DNA from 3 places in the Mesorhizobium subarcticum genome. Region 3 is predicted to be linked to each of the others. Evidence: predicted binding sites of a transcription regulator. Region 3 holds the regulator's gene; each other region holds the start of a gene.
The links. The regulator PhoB, encoded in region 3, activates phosphate uptake and scavenging genes when phosphate is short. The targets are predictions, from matches to a motif close to TGTCATNNANCTGTCAT.

Region 1 (4,899 bases), 1.0 Mb from region 3:
CTCGACGACCTCGACGAAGGAGGCGAGAAATGCCGCCGTGACCGTTGAGAGGATGGGCGTCAGCGTCTGCATTAAGGTTTCCTGTCTCGTTTGCCCCGGACCTTCTGGGCGGGTGCCCGGGAAGCATGGCCCGGAATCAAATGCCTAGAGCAATTCCAGGAAAAGTGTGTGCGGTTTTCCGTCCGGAATTGCGTCAAAACAAAGAGTTAGAGCAGTTCGCCGTTTCCGTGAAACGGTGAAATGATCTAGTCAGCACCACATAGCGCTCCGGGGGCATCGGGAAAGCAAGCGAAGCGCCAACAAGCGGCGCTTCGGGCCAGTCGAGCAGCACGCTACGCAGCCGAGGATGCACGTCTAAATCAGATCAGGCCCGACATGTCGGAGAAGGCCATTGCCTTGCGCAGCAGCTCGGCGAAGCGCTCGCCGGCCACTTCGCGCGGGCCGCTGTTGTCGATCGAGGTCACGCCAACGCCGGTCAGGGTCACATTGGCGCTGCGCGCCAATCGCGCCAGCACTTCGCCGCGCGACTCGCGACCGCGCATCGCCAGTCGCTCGGCCAGCACATCAGGCGAGGCGGTGATTTCGACGATGGCCAGATTGGCATAGCGCTCGCGCAGCACCGGAATAATCGCGCGCGATACATTCGCGACCGCGACATGGCCATTGGTGACGGACCAGTCGACATCGGCCGGCAGGCCATAGCGCAAGCCATGCGCTTCCCACGAAATGGCGAAGGCGCCGTCGGCCTCGGCTTCGACGAAGGCGGCGTCGGCCAGCGTGTCGTGGTCCTCGCTCGCCGCATCGCTCGGCCTGGTGATGACGCGACGGACGAACTCCAGCCGGGTCTCATCAGCGAAAAGCGCGCGGGCATAGCCGATCACCGTGTCCTTGCCGGCGCCACTGGGGCCGACAACGGCGACAAAGACTCCGTTTCGGATCGGAAACTCTTCCGCCGACAACTCACGCTCGATCGATGCCGACACCATCATGCGACCCGGCGTCCCTGCCGCCAGACAGTGCGCACGACAGGAACATGGTCGTCGACGCGCACGCGCACCAGATCGGCGCGTCGGCCCTGTTCGATCATGCCGCGGTCGTTGAGGCCAACGGCTTCGGCCGGGTTCTTCGACACCATCGCGACCGCCTGCGGCAGCGAAATGCCTTCGACCACATCGCCGAGGAAGAAAGCGGACTGGATCAGGCTGAAGGGAATGTAGTCCGACGACAAGATATCGAGCAGCCCGTCGCTGGCCAGCGTGCGGGCCGAGACGTTGCCCGAATGCGAGGAGCCGCGCATGACGTTGGGCGCGCCCATCAGCACGCCAAGCCCGGCCTCTTTCGAGGCCCGGGCAGCCTCTTGCGTGGTCGGGAATTCGGCAACGCGCACGCCCTGTTCGATCGCCTCGCCGACATGGCCAATTGTTGCGTCGTCATGGCTGGCCAGCACGATGCCGCGCTCATGGCAGGCGGCGGCGATCACCGCTCGGTTCGGTGCCGAATTGCGTGCCGATTCGCTCATCCGCTTCTCGCAGAACAGCTTGAAGTCACGGTCGGTCAGCTTCAGCTTGCGCTGGTAGTAATAGGCATAGGTTTCGAGATTGACGAACTGGCGCTGTCCCGGTGCATGGTCCATCAGCGATGCCAGCTTGACCCGTTCGTCCTCGTCGAAATTGGCGAAGGCCTGCAGGCAGTCCGGTGCCGAGACCTCGCAACGCAGATGCAGGAAGTGATCGGCCCGCAGGCGATCCTGCTGCACGCTGTCCTCGATCGCGTCGGCGAGCTTGCGGATATCGTCCGATGTCAGGTCGGCGTCCTCATCCATGCCGACGCGCAAGGCGTCGAGCACAGTGGTGATGCCGGCGGTCGCCACTTGCGCGTCATGGGCAAGCACGGCGGCGATCGGGTTCCAGCGCACCTTCGGCCGTGGCGCATAATGGCCCTCCAGATGGTCGGTGTGCAGCTCGACCAGCCCGGGAATGATATAGTCGCCGCCCATGTCCTCGCCAATCCGGCCAGAACCTGCATCGATACCGGCGATAAAGCCGTCACGCAGCACCAGCGACCCCTCGACGATCTCGTCGGCAAGCACGATGCGGGCGTTGGAAAGAACGGTCTCGGCGGTCATTTCAGGCAGTCCTTGATCATTTGGCCTTGATAGTTGGGGCAGGGCTTGTTCAGGCGATTTTTCTGGCAGGGCGGCGTCCCAGCGCATGCTGGGAAAGCACCATGAACGGCGCGCCCGGTTCAGGTTCGACAAACAGCGTCAGCGCGTCGACCACAACCGGCTGCCGCAGTATATCCGCGAACAGGCCGTCGATTGCTGCGTGCAGGCGAGGGCTTTCCTGTGGCCCGGCCCGGCCGGACAACGTCATGTGGAAGCGGAAGGTCTCGAAGACATAGGGGTAGCCCCACTGGCAGAGATTGCGAAACTCGGCCGGCTTCAGCGAATCCGGGCTGCGTCGTTCGATCTCGGCATCGCTCAACGGCGCGCGAAAGCGGTCGAAATCGCGCACGACCTCGTCGGCGAAGCGGTTGAGCGGCGGCAATGGCCCTTCCGGCACCAGCGCGAAGAAGCTGTCGATCTGGCTGATGACGAGACGTGGGATCGTCACCACCGGCGTCGCCTCGGCAAAATGGTCGAGTGCGGCGCGCAGCGAGCTTTCCGTCTCGTTGGCGGCCAGGCGGAATGGCGCTTTCAGCGTCGCGTGGAAGCCATAGCGGCGCGCCGAGGCGGTGTGGAAGGCAACTTCCGCCGCCGACAGATCAGCCACGGCCTCGACCGGCTTCGTCGCGGCGCCGAACGGGTCGCGGCCCAGCCAGTTGGCGGCGATCCGCGCCAGCGGTTCGTCCTGCCTTGGGGTGAAATAGATGGCATAACGCATGGGAAGTCCTCGTTAAAGCGCGCCGCGATGCGCGCTTTAAGTCTTCATTTGGTGCATGTCGTCGCCCAAAACCGCTGCACACTTTTGGGCGACATGCACTAGCCTCGCTGCCATAGGTGATTTCCATGACGGATTGACGAAGCTTCTGAGGGTTTTCGAAGGCAAATCGCCCCGGCAACTCCTTAGCCGACGATTTTCTTGAGCTGGACCAATAAGTTCGCTCGCAAGCGCTAAATGGTCAGGCCTTCATCAACCATTCGTGCTCGGGCGCATTGTGGAATTTCCACGTCCGCTTCGGCCCGGCCATGACGTTGAGATAATAGAGGTCGTAGCCATGGCAGGCGGCGCAGGGGTGATAACCCCTGGGCACCAGCACGACATCGCCATCCTCGATCGCCATCGCTTCGTCGAGCGCGCGATGGCCATCCTTGTCGGCGTCGGTGTAGACGCGCTGGAAGGCAAAGCCCTGCGGTGGGTTGAGGCGATGATAGTAGGTCTCCTCGAGATAGGATTCGGCTGGCAGATTGTCCTGGTCATGCTTGTGCGGCGGATAGCTCGACGTGTGGCCGCCGGGCGTGATGACTTCGACCACCAGCAAGGAATCGGCTGGCTTGCCTTCCGGCAGGATGTTGGTGACGTAGCGCGTGTTGGTGCCCTTGCCGCGCACCTCCTGGCCGAGATCGTCCGGTGCTATCACGCGAACCGGCAGGCCGCCACCCAGACCAGGCGCGGAGCACACAGCGAGTTCGAGGCCCGTATCTGCCGTCACCGACCAATCCGATCCCTCGGGCACATAGACCGACCACGGCTTGCCTTCGAAGGGTGACATGCGTTCTCCGAGCAGGCCAAGATCCTTGCCTCCGGCTTTTGCCGTGCCCTTGCCGGTGACGAACACCAGGCAAACCTCGCGGTCGCCCGTTTTGCCCGAAGCGCTTTCGCCGGGTTGAAGCCGGTGCAGGTCGAAACCGACATAGGCCCAGCCGGCGTTCTTCGGCGTCACATGGGCAACGCGGCCATGGCCCTTGTCGGCCTTCACCAGCAGCTTCGACATTCGTTACTCCTTCGGTTCGGCCTCGACCGGCGGCTTGGCCTCGTCTGCCGGCTTGTACAGATAAAAAAACTGCCAGACGCCGTAGCCGGCGAAGCCCAGCGCGATGACCCCCCAGAACGGTGTGCCGGTGGCGAACTCGATGATCGACCAGATGACGCAGACCGCGACGACGGCAACACGACGCCATAGCGGGCGGAAGAATGGGTGCTCGTAATCTTTCATCGGGCCAATCTACAGCAACCTGCTTCGTCGGGAACCCTCGCATCAGGCATTCGGAAAACCTTGGGTCTCCACCGTGTAGCCGGTTGAAGTCATCACCCGCATCAGCTCCTTGTGGCCAACCTGCGCCATCTTGAGCGGCGGGTTCTTCTTCGGGTCCTGCTCGGCCTCGACCACGAACCAGCCTTCATAGCCATGGTCAGCGAAGCGTTGCACGATGGCCCCGAAATCCAGCGAGCCGTCGCCCGGCACGGTGAAGGCGCCGAGCGCCACGGCGTCGAGGAAGGATTGCTTGGTGCGGTCGAGCTTATCGATCACACCCATGCGCACATCCTTCACATGCGCATGGCTGATGCGCTTGTGGTGGTTGTCGATGGCGCGCAGCACGTCGCCGCCGGCAAAGGCCAGGTGCCCGGCATCGAGCAGCAGCGGAATGCCTTCGCCGGAATGGCGCATGAAGGCATCGAGCTCCGGCTCGGTCTCGACCACCGCGGCCATGTGGTGGTGATAGGACAGCGGCATGCCTTGTTCGGCGCACCATTCACCGAATTCGGTCAGGCGCCTTGCATAGGCTTTCATCTCGCCGTCCGAGAGCTTCGGCTTGGTAGCGAGCGGCTTGGAGCGGTCGCCCTGGATCGAGCGGCCAACCTCGCCATAGACGATGCACGGCGCGTTCACTGCCTTGAACAGATCGATCATCGGCTGGATGCGATCCTTGTTCTTGCTCATGTCCTCATCGACCAGCGT
Region 2 (4,899 bases), 650 kb from region 3:
GGGATCGCCGCATTTCAGCAGCACTTCCCATTTGCCCTTGGTGGCGGTGAAATCGCCATCGGTCTCGGCGATCTCGATGATATGGCCAAAGGCATTTTCAGCGCGCGGGTTGGCGGCGTCGACCTGGTCGGCCTTGCGTTTGGAATTGTTGGTCAGCATGACATAGACCTTGCCGTTGACACCATTGGGCTGGATGTCCTCGGGCCGGTCCATCTTGGTGGCGCCGAGCAGATCGGCAGCGCGCCGCGTCTCGATCAGCACGTCGGCCTGGCCAGTGAAGCCGTTTTCCGCCGTCAGCGGGCCTTGACCAAAGACGATCGGCAGCCAGTCCACCGTGCCGTCCTCGGCGAATTTGGCGACATGCAGCGTGCCGTCGTCGAGCAGGTCCTTGTTGGTGGCATGGTCGTTGGCGTTAAAGCGGCCGGTGGTGACGAATTTGTAGACATAGTCGAAGCGCTCGTCGTCGCCGAGATAGAAGACGACGCGGCCATCCCTGGCGACGATCGATTCGGCGCCCTCATGCTTGAAGCGGCCCATGGCGGTGCGCTTGCGAGGGGCCGAGGTCGGATCGTTGACGTCGACTTCGACGATCCAGCCGAACCGGTTGGGTTCGTTCGGCTCCCTGGCCAGGTTGAAGCGGTCGTAATGCGCACCCCATTCATAGGCGCCTTCCGGAATGCCGAGACGCTTGTAGTTGGCGGCTTCCTTGTGGCCTTCCGGCAGTTCGCCGGAGAAGTAGCCGTGGATGTTCTCCTCGGCCATGACATAGGTGCCCCACGGCGTGACGCCGCCGGCGCAGTTGTTCATGGTGCCGAACACCTTGGTGCCGGATGGGTCGGCATTGGTCTTGACGCGGTCGTGGCCGGCGACCGGGCCCGACAGCGCCATTTCGGTGGTCGAGGTAATGCGGCGGTTGAGTTTGCCGTCGCGCACCACTTGCCATTTGCCCGACACTTTGCGGATCTCGACGATGGTGCCGCCATGGGCTGCCATTTCGACGTCGACCTGCTCTTTGCTCAGCAGCGCGAGTTCGGGCTTCTTCTTGCCGTCCTTCTCGACGATCGTGACGATGCCCGGGAACATCAGATGCGGGTTGGTGTATTCGTGATTGACCACCAGCAGGCCGTGCTCTGCCGAGCCGTCGATCGCGATGTAACCGACATAGTCGTTGTTGTAGCCGAACTGCCTGGCCTGTGCCTGCGCCGACTGCTTGGTCGGATCGAACTCCGGCGAATCGGCAAACAGCGGATCGCCCCAGCGCAACAGCACGTCGGCATCATAGCCCGGTGCGACATGGTGCTTGTCGTCGATGCCGGCCTGCAGTTCGTCGAATTTGAAGGCGGAGCCTTCCGCGGCGCGGGCATCGTCGGCGGCGATCATGGCGAGCGGGCTGACGGTGGCGGCAATGGCCGAGACGGCAAGCGATCCTCTGAGGAAGTCCCGGCGCGAAAACCGTGCGGCGATGATCTCGCCCATGGTGCGGTTCTCGGTGGGGTTGACGGCCGGTCCTTCGTTTTCCTCGAGCTGGCTGGTGCGGAAGCGGCTGTCAGGGGAGCGGTGGTCGGTCATGGGCTGTCCTCTGGCTTTGTGGTGTTGGCTGAATGTGACCTTTCGAGCCCTAAGGCCTGCTGATCACATTTTCGTGACATTGAGAATTGCGCAAGCTCATTCGGCACCCGCACCCGCCTCGTCGCCAAAGGTTTTTATGACGACGGCGTGCCGCTAGGCCTTTGGTCCGAGGTCGGTCCCTTCATAGGTCTTGGCTGGCGCGCCATCGGTCGTGGGCCGGTTACGTCAGGTCTCTCAATCAGCGATGGTCTCGACACCTGCAACGCCGGTTCGAGATCCGCCGGCATGATTGAAAGGAACCGAGATGCGCAAATCGATCACGACCCGTTGGCTGGTATTGAGAGCGGCATCAGCATTGGCGTTGACCATCGCCCCTTATCACCTGGCGCTTCATGGCTCGGCGGCCGGCGTGGTCGCCGCAAGCGCTTATGCCAAGGATGGGGGACATGGCGGCGGCGGTGGCGATGGGGGCGGCGGTGGCGATGGCGGCGGCAATAGCGGTAGCGGCGGCAGTGGCGGCAGTGGCGGCAACAGCGGCAGCGGAAACGGCGGCGGTGGCGGCGGTGATGACGGCGGCAATTCCGGTCGTGGCGGCAACGACGACGGCGCCGGTGACGATCACGGCGGCACCAACAACTCCGGACCCGGCAAGGGCCAGAACGACGACGGCAACGACGACAACGGCCATCACGTCAACGCGGCGACCGGCGACAAGGTCGAAGCAGAGGGCAACAAGATCGAGGTCGAACATGTCGACGGCACCAAGGAGGAGATCGAGAACGGCCGTTTCGAAATGAAGGATTCGCTGGGCCGCACGATCGTCGAAAGGCCGGCGACGCCGGCAGATTTCAGCCGCCTGCAGTCTTTGTGAGGCGAGCCAACAGGCAACGGCCCGCATCACACGTCACCTCCGCCGCGCCCCGGCGGGGGTGACTTTTCGCGTCACCTCGACATTGCCAATGCCAGCAAGCTTTTGACGCCGAACTTTATCGCGGATGCAGCTGGCTGCGGTCGCGCGCCTCGCGCATCAGCAGTGCGGCCTCGGTGCGATTGCGCACATTGAGCTTCGACAGGACACCGGTCATATGGTGCTTGACGGTCTTTTCCTGGAGCTTGAGGCGCAACGCCACTTCCTTGTTGCTCAACCCTTCAGCCACAAGGCGCAGGATTTCGGCCTCGCGGGCGGTTAGCTGGCGCATGCGGGCGCTCATGCCGTTTGCCGGCTGCAGGGAATGCAGGTCGGACAGGAGCCTGGCCGAGAGCGTTGGCGACACGTAGCTTTCGCCGCCAGCCACATTGTGCAGGATTTCGGCCAACATCCGCGATCCAACACCTTTGAGCACATAGCCGCGCACCCCTGCATTGAGCGCCCGGGTTACATCGGCATTGGCTTCCGAAACCGTCAGCATGACGATCTTCTGATCAGGATCGTCGGCAAGGATGTTTGCCACCGAGGCGAGACCGCCGCCAGGCATCGAGATGTCGAGCAGGAGAATGTCGGGCCGCGCCGTCGAAACGATGCGTTCCGCATCCTGTCCCGTCGCCCCCTCGCCGACCATCTCGAAGCCGCCGATTTCCGACAGGCTGCGTATCACGCCTTCCCGAAACAGCGGGTGGTCATCGACGACGGCGATGCGGATGGCGCCGATCATGCTTGCTCCTCCACCGATAAACTGATCACCAATCGCGTGCCCTGCGGCCCGGTCATGATTTCGAATTGGCCGCCAATGCTTTCGATCCGCCCCCTCAAGCCCGCCAGCCCAAGGCCCTCTTCTTTTTCCGGATCGAATCCCTGTCCGCCATCCGATACGTCAACGAACAGCCGGGCTCCTTTCATCCCGGCGTTTACAGCTTGGTTCCTGCCCTTCCCGTGGCGGTACGCGTTGTTGAGACCTTCCTGCACGAAACGATAGATGCTGATCTTCTCCGATGCGCCGGTCTCGGGCAGCGGGCCAGCTACCGCCAGCGCCACCGAGGTTCCGGTCCTGCGTTCGTGCTCGTTGACCGCCAGGCGCAGGATTTCGGCAACGGCAGCCGTTTCGATCTGCGGCAGAACGAGGCCATTGCAGATGCCGCGTATCTCGCGCATCGAATCGTCCAACGCCCTGCGGATCATGGCGATCTCGGCATCGCGGCTCTCATTTGGCCCCGCGCCTCCTGAAAACACCGCGCTGTCCAGGCGCAGCGCCGCCAGCGCCACGAGTTGGGCCGGTCCGTCATGAAGGTCGGCGCCGATCCGGCGCAGATATCTCTCATTGAGCGCGGTGGCGCGCCGGGACGCCCGCTGCACACGCTGCCGCAAGGCGTTGTTCTGCGTCACCAGGCCCTGCAACTCCGACACCTGGCGGCGCAGCGCCCCGCGCTGATCGTCGATGGTGCGGCTGCCGCGTAAGACGATGCCCGACAGGAGCAGGAAAGCCGTCAAGGTTGTGCCGGCCACGATCAGCCAACTCGACAAAAGTGCGGAAGCCAGCGTGGCTTTGAAATCGCCGGCTATCTCGTAGAACTCGGTGACGGCAACCACCTTGCCGGACCAGGGTTCGCGCACGGGATTGTAGATCTCCAGCAACGGCATGCCGATAGCCCGTTCCTGGCCTTCGTTTTCGTTGAACGTATCGAACTGGGCAGCGACGTTGCCCTGGAAGGCGGAACGCAGATTGTCGGTCAGGTCGAAGCGGCGGCCGATCAAGGCCGCGTCCTTGGCGTAGAGCACGGTGCCGTCGCGGCGCCACAGCCTGAACGACACCAGGCGCTTGCCGAGCGCGCCCTGGCCGAGTGTCTCGTCGAGCGCCTGCTTGACGGATTCACTGAGCTCCTCGCTCTTGCGCAGGTCTGGCAGCAGTGGCGCAATCACGCTGTCGACATAAAGCGCCGTCGTGGCGGCGGAGTTGCGGATGACACCGTCCTCGATCTGCATCGTCACCCAGGAGCCGATCACCAGCATCACGGCCAGCAGGCCAAAGCCGCCGGCAACGACGAATTGCAGGGCAAGCGAAAGCTCGCTCCAGCGCCGCGCCAAGGTCTGCAGAATACGTATCATGACCCCCCGACCGCCCCTTTTATCGACAGCCGGGCGATGTCAGCACATTGAGCCTCGGTCCTGTCATTGCCAAGTCCGCCATTAGGACGACGTCGCTTGACGTCTCGGCGCGCTTCGGAAACAAGGGCCGCGATACATGCGGCTAAAGCCGCTTCGAGGGGGACGGGACGTTGAGTTTTTCGGGACTGCTGCAGCTTGGCTTTTCGACGGTGATCTTCCTTCTGGCGGCGACCGCGGCCAAGCAGTGGGGGCTGGCGCCGAGCCTGGGCAAGATCCTTTTGACGCTGGCG
Region 3 (4,899 bases):
GCCAGCTTGCCGGTCACAATCTTCCAGTTCGCTCTCAGCCCCTACGAGGAATGGCAGCAACTGGCGTGGACCGGCGCACTCATCATCACATTGACGGTCCTCGCGCTCAGCATCGTTGCGCGCAGCCTGACCGGACGCAGAGAGGACAAATGAGCCAGATGTTGTCTCCAGACATGACGATCGCGACCGAGGCCGCCGCCAAGGTGAAAATCGAGGTCAAGAACCTCAATTTCTACTACGGCCAGTCGAAGGCGCTGAAGGACATCACACTGTCGCTGCCCGAGCGCAGCGTCACCGCCTTTATCGGACCGTCGGGTTGCGGAAAATCGACGCTGCTGCGCGTCTTCAACCGCATCTACGAGCTCTATCCCAAGCAGACGGCCGAGGGCCAGGTGCTGCTCGACGGCCAGAACGTTCTCGACCGCTCTCAGGACCTCAACCTGCTGCGCACCAAGATCGGCATGGTGTTCCAGAAGCCGACGCCGTTCCCGATGTCGATCTATGAGAACATCGCCTTTGGCGTCAGGCTCTATGAGAAGATCAGCAAGGCCGAGATGGACGGCCGTGTCGAGCAGGCGCTGAAACGCGCAGCCCTGTGGAACGAGGTCAAGGACAAGCTCAACGCCAGCGGTCTCAGCCTGTCGGGCGGCCAGCAGCAGCGGCTTTGCATTGCCCGCACCGTGGCGGTGAAGCCGGAAGTCATCCTGCTCGACGAGCCGGCCTCGGCGCTCGATCCGCTGTCGACCGCCAAGATCGAAGAGCTGATCGACGAGTTGCAAGCCGACTACACGATCGTCATCGTCACCCACAACATGCAGCAGGCGGCGCGCGTCTCGAAGCAGACGGCGTTCATGTATCTGGGCGAGCTGGTCGAGTTCGACAAAACGGAAAAGATCTTCACGTCGCCCCGCGAGAAGCGCACGCAGGACTACATCACCGGCCGCTTCGGCTGATCGCACGCATACGAGGACCAGGATCATGGCCGAACATACGGTTGCAGCCTTCGACGAGGAGCTCGGACAGATCAGCAAGCTGATCAGCGACATGGGCGATCTCGCCGGCTCGATGGTCGGCGGCGCCACCAAGGCGCTGCTGAACTCCGACAACGCTCTCGCCCAGCGCGTCGTCTCCGATGATGCCATCATGGATGCCCGCCAGCGCGAACTCGACGACCGCGCCATCACGCTGATCGCCAAGCGCCAGCCGATGGCCGACGATCTGCGCCATGTCGTCGGTTCGATCCGCATGGCCGGCGACCTCGAACGCATCGGCGACCTTGCCAAGAACATCGCCAAGCGCGTCGGCACCGTCGGTCTCAGCGCCACGCCGCGCGACCTGTCGCACTCCATCGATGCCATGGCACAGCTGGTGCTGATCCAGGTGCATGGCGTGGTCGAGGAGTATGCGGCGGGTGACGCTTCGGCTCTCGCCAAGCTCAGGAATGACGACGAGCGCATCGACGTCAAATACACCTCGGTGTTCCGCGAACTGTTGACCTACATGATGGAAGATCCGCGCAACATCACCGCCTGTACGCATCTTTTGTTCTGCGCCAAGAATCTTGAGCGCATCGGCGACCACGTGACCAACATCGCCGAAAATGCGTATTATGTGCTGACCGGCACGCAGCTGCCCGCCAATCGCCCGAAGCAGGACGAGACCGCAATGTCGGCGCCGGCGGCATAACAGGGTGACAAGCCGATGATCGCGCCACGCATCATGGTGGTGGAAGACGAGGAGCCGCTAGGCGTGCTCCTCCGCTACAACCTGGAATCGGAAGGTTACCAGGTCGAAGTGGTGACGCGCGGCGACGAAGCCGAAATCCGGCTGCAGGAAAACGTCCCTGACCTTCTGGTGCTCGACTGGATGGTGCCGGCGGTGTCGGGCATCGAGCTTTGTCGTCGGCTAAGAATGCGGCCCGAGACCGAGCGGCTGCCGATCATCATGCTGACAGCGCGCGGCGAGGAAAGCGACCGCGTACGCGGCCTCTCGACCGGTGCCGACGATTATCTGGTCAAGCCGTTCTCGACGCCGGAATTCATGGCCCGCATCAAGGCGCTGCTGCGCCGCGCCAAGCCGGAAGTGCTGTCCAGCGTGCTCAAGGTCGGCGACATCGTGCTCGATCGTGAATCACACCGGGTCTATCGCAAGAAGAGCGAGATCCGGCTCGGGCCGACCGAATTCCGCCTGCTCGAATTCATGATGCGCCATCCCGGCCGCGTGTTCTCGCGCAGCCAGTTGCTCGACAATGTCTGGGGCGAAACGATCTACATCGACGAGCGCACGGTGGACGTGCATGTCGGCCGCCTGCGCAAGGCGGTCAACAATGGCCGCATGCCGGATGTGATCCGCACCATTCGCGGGGCGGGCTACGCGATCAGGGAAGATTAGGGATATGCTGATATTCAGGTGATGCCGGCCTGCGAATGACAGTTTCCTGCGCTTCCGGTACTCACGGACCCAAATGTCCGCTCCGTTCCGGTTCTCGGAACCCACCATTCTCGACTCGGCCTGACTTGAATCTCAACATATCCCTACGCGTTATTCAGGCAACGTTCTTGCCGACAACGCCTGACTTACCCTGCGCGCCCGGCGCGAAAATCTCCTGGTCTACGAAGGTCAGTGCACGCATGGCGCAGCCTTCGCGGATAAGGGGCAGTTCGTTCGGCTCGGTGTCGAAGGAAATCGATTTCGAATGCTGGCCACCGGCGGTCTGGGCGATGGCCTCCCGCAGCGCCGGTTCGATCAGGTCGAAGGCGGCGGCGCTGACACCGACCATGGCAACGGGGGCGGGGTCGATCAGGGCGAACAGGCTGCCGAGGCCGTAGCCCAGCGCCTCGCCCGCCTTGCGGTAGGCTTCGCGTTCCGGCCCGTCCCGCTCCCGCGCCGTGGCGGCAAGGGCCCGCATCTGCGCGTCGCTGACATCGGCGACCGGCTCGGTGTCCTCGCCGAGCTGTTTTGCGTTGCGCCAGATGGCGTAGTTGCCGGCATAGGCCTCGACGCAGCCGCGGCGTCCGCAGCGGCAGAGTGCGCCGTTCGGCCGATGGATCATGTGGCCGAACTCGCCGCCCGAGGAATGGGTGCCGGTGAACAGCTCGCCCTTCAGCACCAGGCCCATGCCGATGCCGTGCGAAAGCAGGATAGCGATGAAGTCGTCGCGATAACGTTCGGGATCGCGCCAGCGCAGCGCCACCGCCATCATGTTGCAGTCGTTTTCCATGGTGGCGGGGATGCCGAATTCGGCTTCGAGTATGTCGGCGAAGGCGATGTCGGTCTGCGGCGTGATCGGCGACCAGAGCATTGCCCGGGCCTTGGTGTCGGTGATGCCCTGGATCGCCAGCGCGATGCGAGCGACGCTGCGGACATCGATGTCGGGATCCGCGAGGCGTCGCCGCACGATGGCCACGCATTCGCCGATCAGCGCCTCGCGCGACATAGTCAGCGTGTCCAACCGGCGCTGCTCCTCCGATACCACCTGGCCGGCATAGTCGATGACGGCGACGGAGAGGAAATTCAGCGACAGCACCACGGTCATGACGGCCGCGGCCTCGGGGTTGAGGCCGAGGCCGACCTGCGGCCTGCCGCGTTTGAGCGCGCCGGCCTCGCTCGGTTTGCCTTCGGCCAGGATGCCTTCGCCGATCAAATCGGAGGAAATCGCCGATATGGTCGAGTGGCTGAGGCCGGTGGTCGCCGCGATCTCGGTGCGCGAGGGCCGACCGGCCCGGCGCACGGCCGCAATCACCATGGCGCGGTTGCGCCGGCGCAGATCGTCGTGGCGGATTCCGACCGACATGCTTTCCCACATCCTCCCGGTCGCCGCGGTTCCTCCGGCCCCTCGAACACTGCCGACGACACGCCCAAATACTGGCAGAAGCGGGCCGTCCTGTCATTTATTTATTCCGAGGCTCGAAAAAAATTCGTGGGGACATCGAAATCCATCAGAATCGATGTTGACAGCGTTTCGGTGTTGGATCAGTGTTTTTTCGAGGCTCGAAAAAATTAGAGCCTTTGTGCCGGCCTTCGGGCCAGTTTGGTCGCGCCATACGCGGCGCAGGGAGGATACAATGAAGAGATTCACAGCCGCCATCCTGGCGGGTGTCGCCATGTCGCTGACGCTTGTGTCGGTCGCGCAGGCGAAGGACAAAGTCATCGGCGTTTCGTGGTCCAACTTCCAGGAAGAGCGCTGGAAGACCGACGAAGCCGCAATGAAGAAGGCCATCGAGGCCGCCGGCGACAAGTATATCTCGGCCGACGCCCAGTCCAATCCCGGCAAGCAGCTCACCGATGTCGAAAGCCTGATCTCGCAGGGCGCCAATTCGCTGATCATCCTGGCGCAGGACGCCTCGGCGATCGGCCCGGCGGTGCAGAAGGCGCTGGATGAAGGCATTCCGGTCGTCGGCTATGACCGCCTGATCGAGAACAAGGATGTTTTCTACCTGACCTTCGACAACAAGGAAGTCGGCCGCTTGCAGGCCGCCGCGGTGTTCAAGGCCAAGCCGGAAGGCAATTATGTCTTCATCAAGGGCTCGGGCTCCGATCCGAACGCAGATTTCCTGTTCTCGGGCTCGATGGAAGTGCTCAAGGCCGCCATCGATAGCGGCAAGATCAAGAATGTCGGTGAGGCCTATACGGACGGCTGGCTGCCCGCCAACGCCCAGAAGAACATGGAACAGTTCCTGACCGCCAACGACAACAAGGTGGACGCGGTGGTCGCAGCCAATGACGGCACTGCTGGCGGCGTTGTCGCGGCGCTGACGGCGCAAGGTCTCGCCGGCACCGTGCCGGTCTCGGGCCAGGACGGCGACCATGCCGCCTTGAACCGCATCGCGCTCGGCACCCAGACCGTGTCGGTGTGGAAGGACGCGCGCGAACTCGGCAAGAATGCCGCCGAGATCGCCT

Region 1: ACZYHG_RS04880 (DUF1045 domain-containing protein) is a predicted target of PhoB. The motif match lies at 3,008-3,024, and genes of this name have one in related genera.
Region 2: ACZYHG_RS06890 (PhoX family protein) is a predicted target of PhoB. The motif match lies at 1,632-1,648, and genes of this name have one in related genera.

Annotation. Positions count from the first base shown of each region.
Region 1 is NZ_CM144237.1:1,055,456-1,060,354, reverse strand. It holds gene ACZYHG_RS04895 (COG4280 domain-containing protein) at 1-72, opposite strand, end outside; gene phnN (phosphonate metabolism protein/1,5-bisphosphokinase (PRPP-forming) PhnN) at 360-989, opposite strand; gene ACZYHG_RS04885 (alpha-D-ribose 1-methylphosphonate 5-triphosphate diphosphatase) at 986-2,125, opposite strand; gene ACZYHG_RS04880 (DUF1045 domain-containing protein) at 2,175-2,882, opposite strand; gene iolB (5-deoxy-glucuronate isomerase) at 3,121-3,933, opposite strand; gene ACZYHG_RS04870 (DUF3329 domain-containing protein) at 3,937-4,155, opposite strand; gene iolE (myo-inosose-2 dehydratase) at 4,198-4,899, opposite strand, start outside.
Region 2 is NZ_CM144237.1:1,444,413-1,449,311, reverse strand. It holds gene ACZYHG_RS06890 (PhoX family protein) at 1-1,569, opposite strand, end outside; gene ACZYHG_RS06885 (hypothetical protein) at 1,874-2,440, shown strand; gene ACZYHG_RS06880 (response regulator) at 2,556-3,221, opposite strand; gene ACZYHG_RS06875 (sensor histidine kinase) at 3,218-4,609, opposite strand; gene ACZYHG_RS06870 (hypothetical protein) at 4,780-4,899, shown strand, end outside.
Region 3 is NZ_CM144237.1:2,090,837-2,095,735, forward strand. It holds gene pstA (phosphate ABC transporter permease PstA) at 1-153, shown strand, start outside; gene pstB (phosphate ABC transporter ATP-binding protein PstB) at 150-953, shown strand; gene phoU (phosphate signaling complex protein PhoU) at 979-1,686, shown strand; gene phoB (phosphate regulon transcriptional regulator PhoB) at 1,702-2,391, shown strand; gene ACZYHG_RS10225 (ROK family protein) at 2,546-3,793, opposite strand; gene xylF (D-xylose ABC transporter substrate-binding protein) at 4,065-4,899, shown strand, end outside.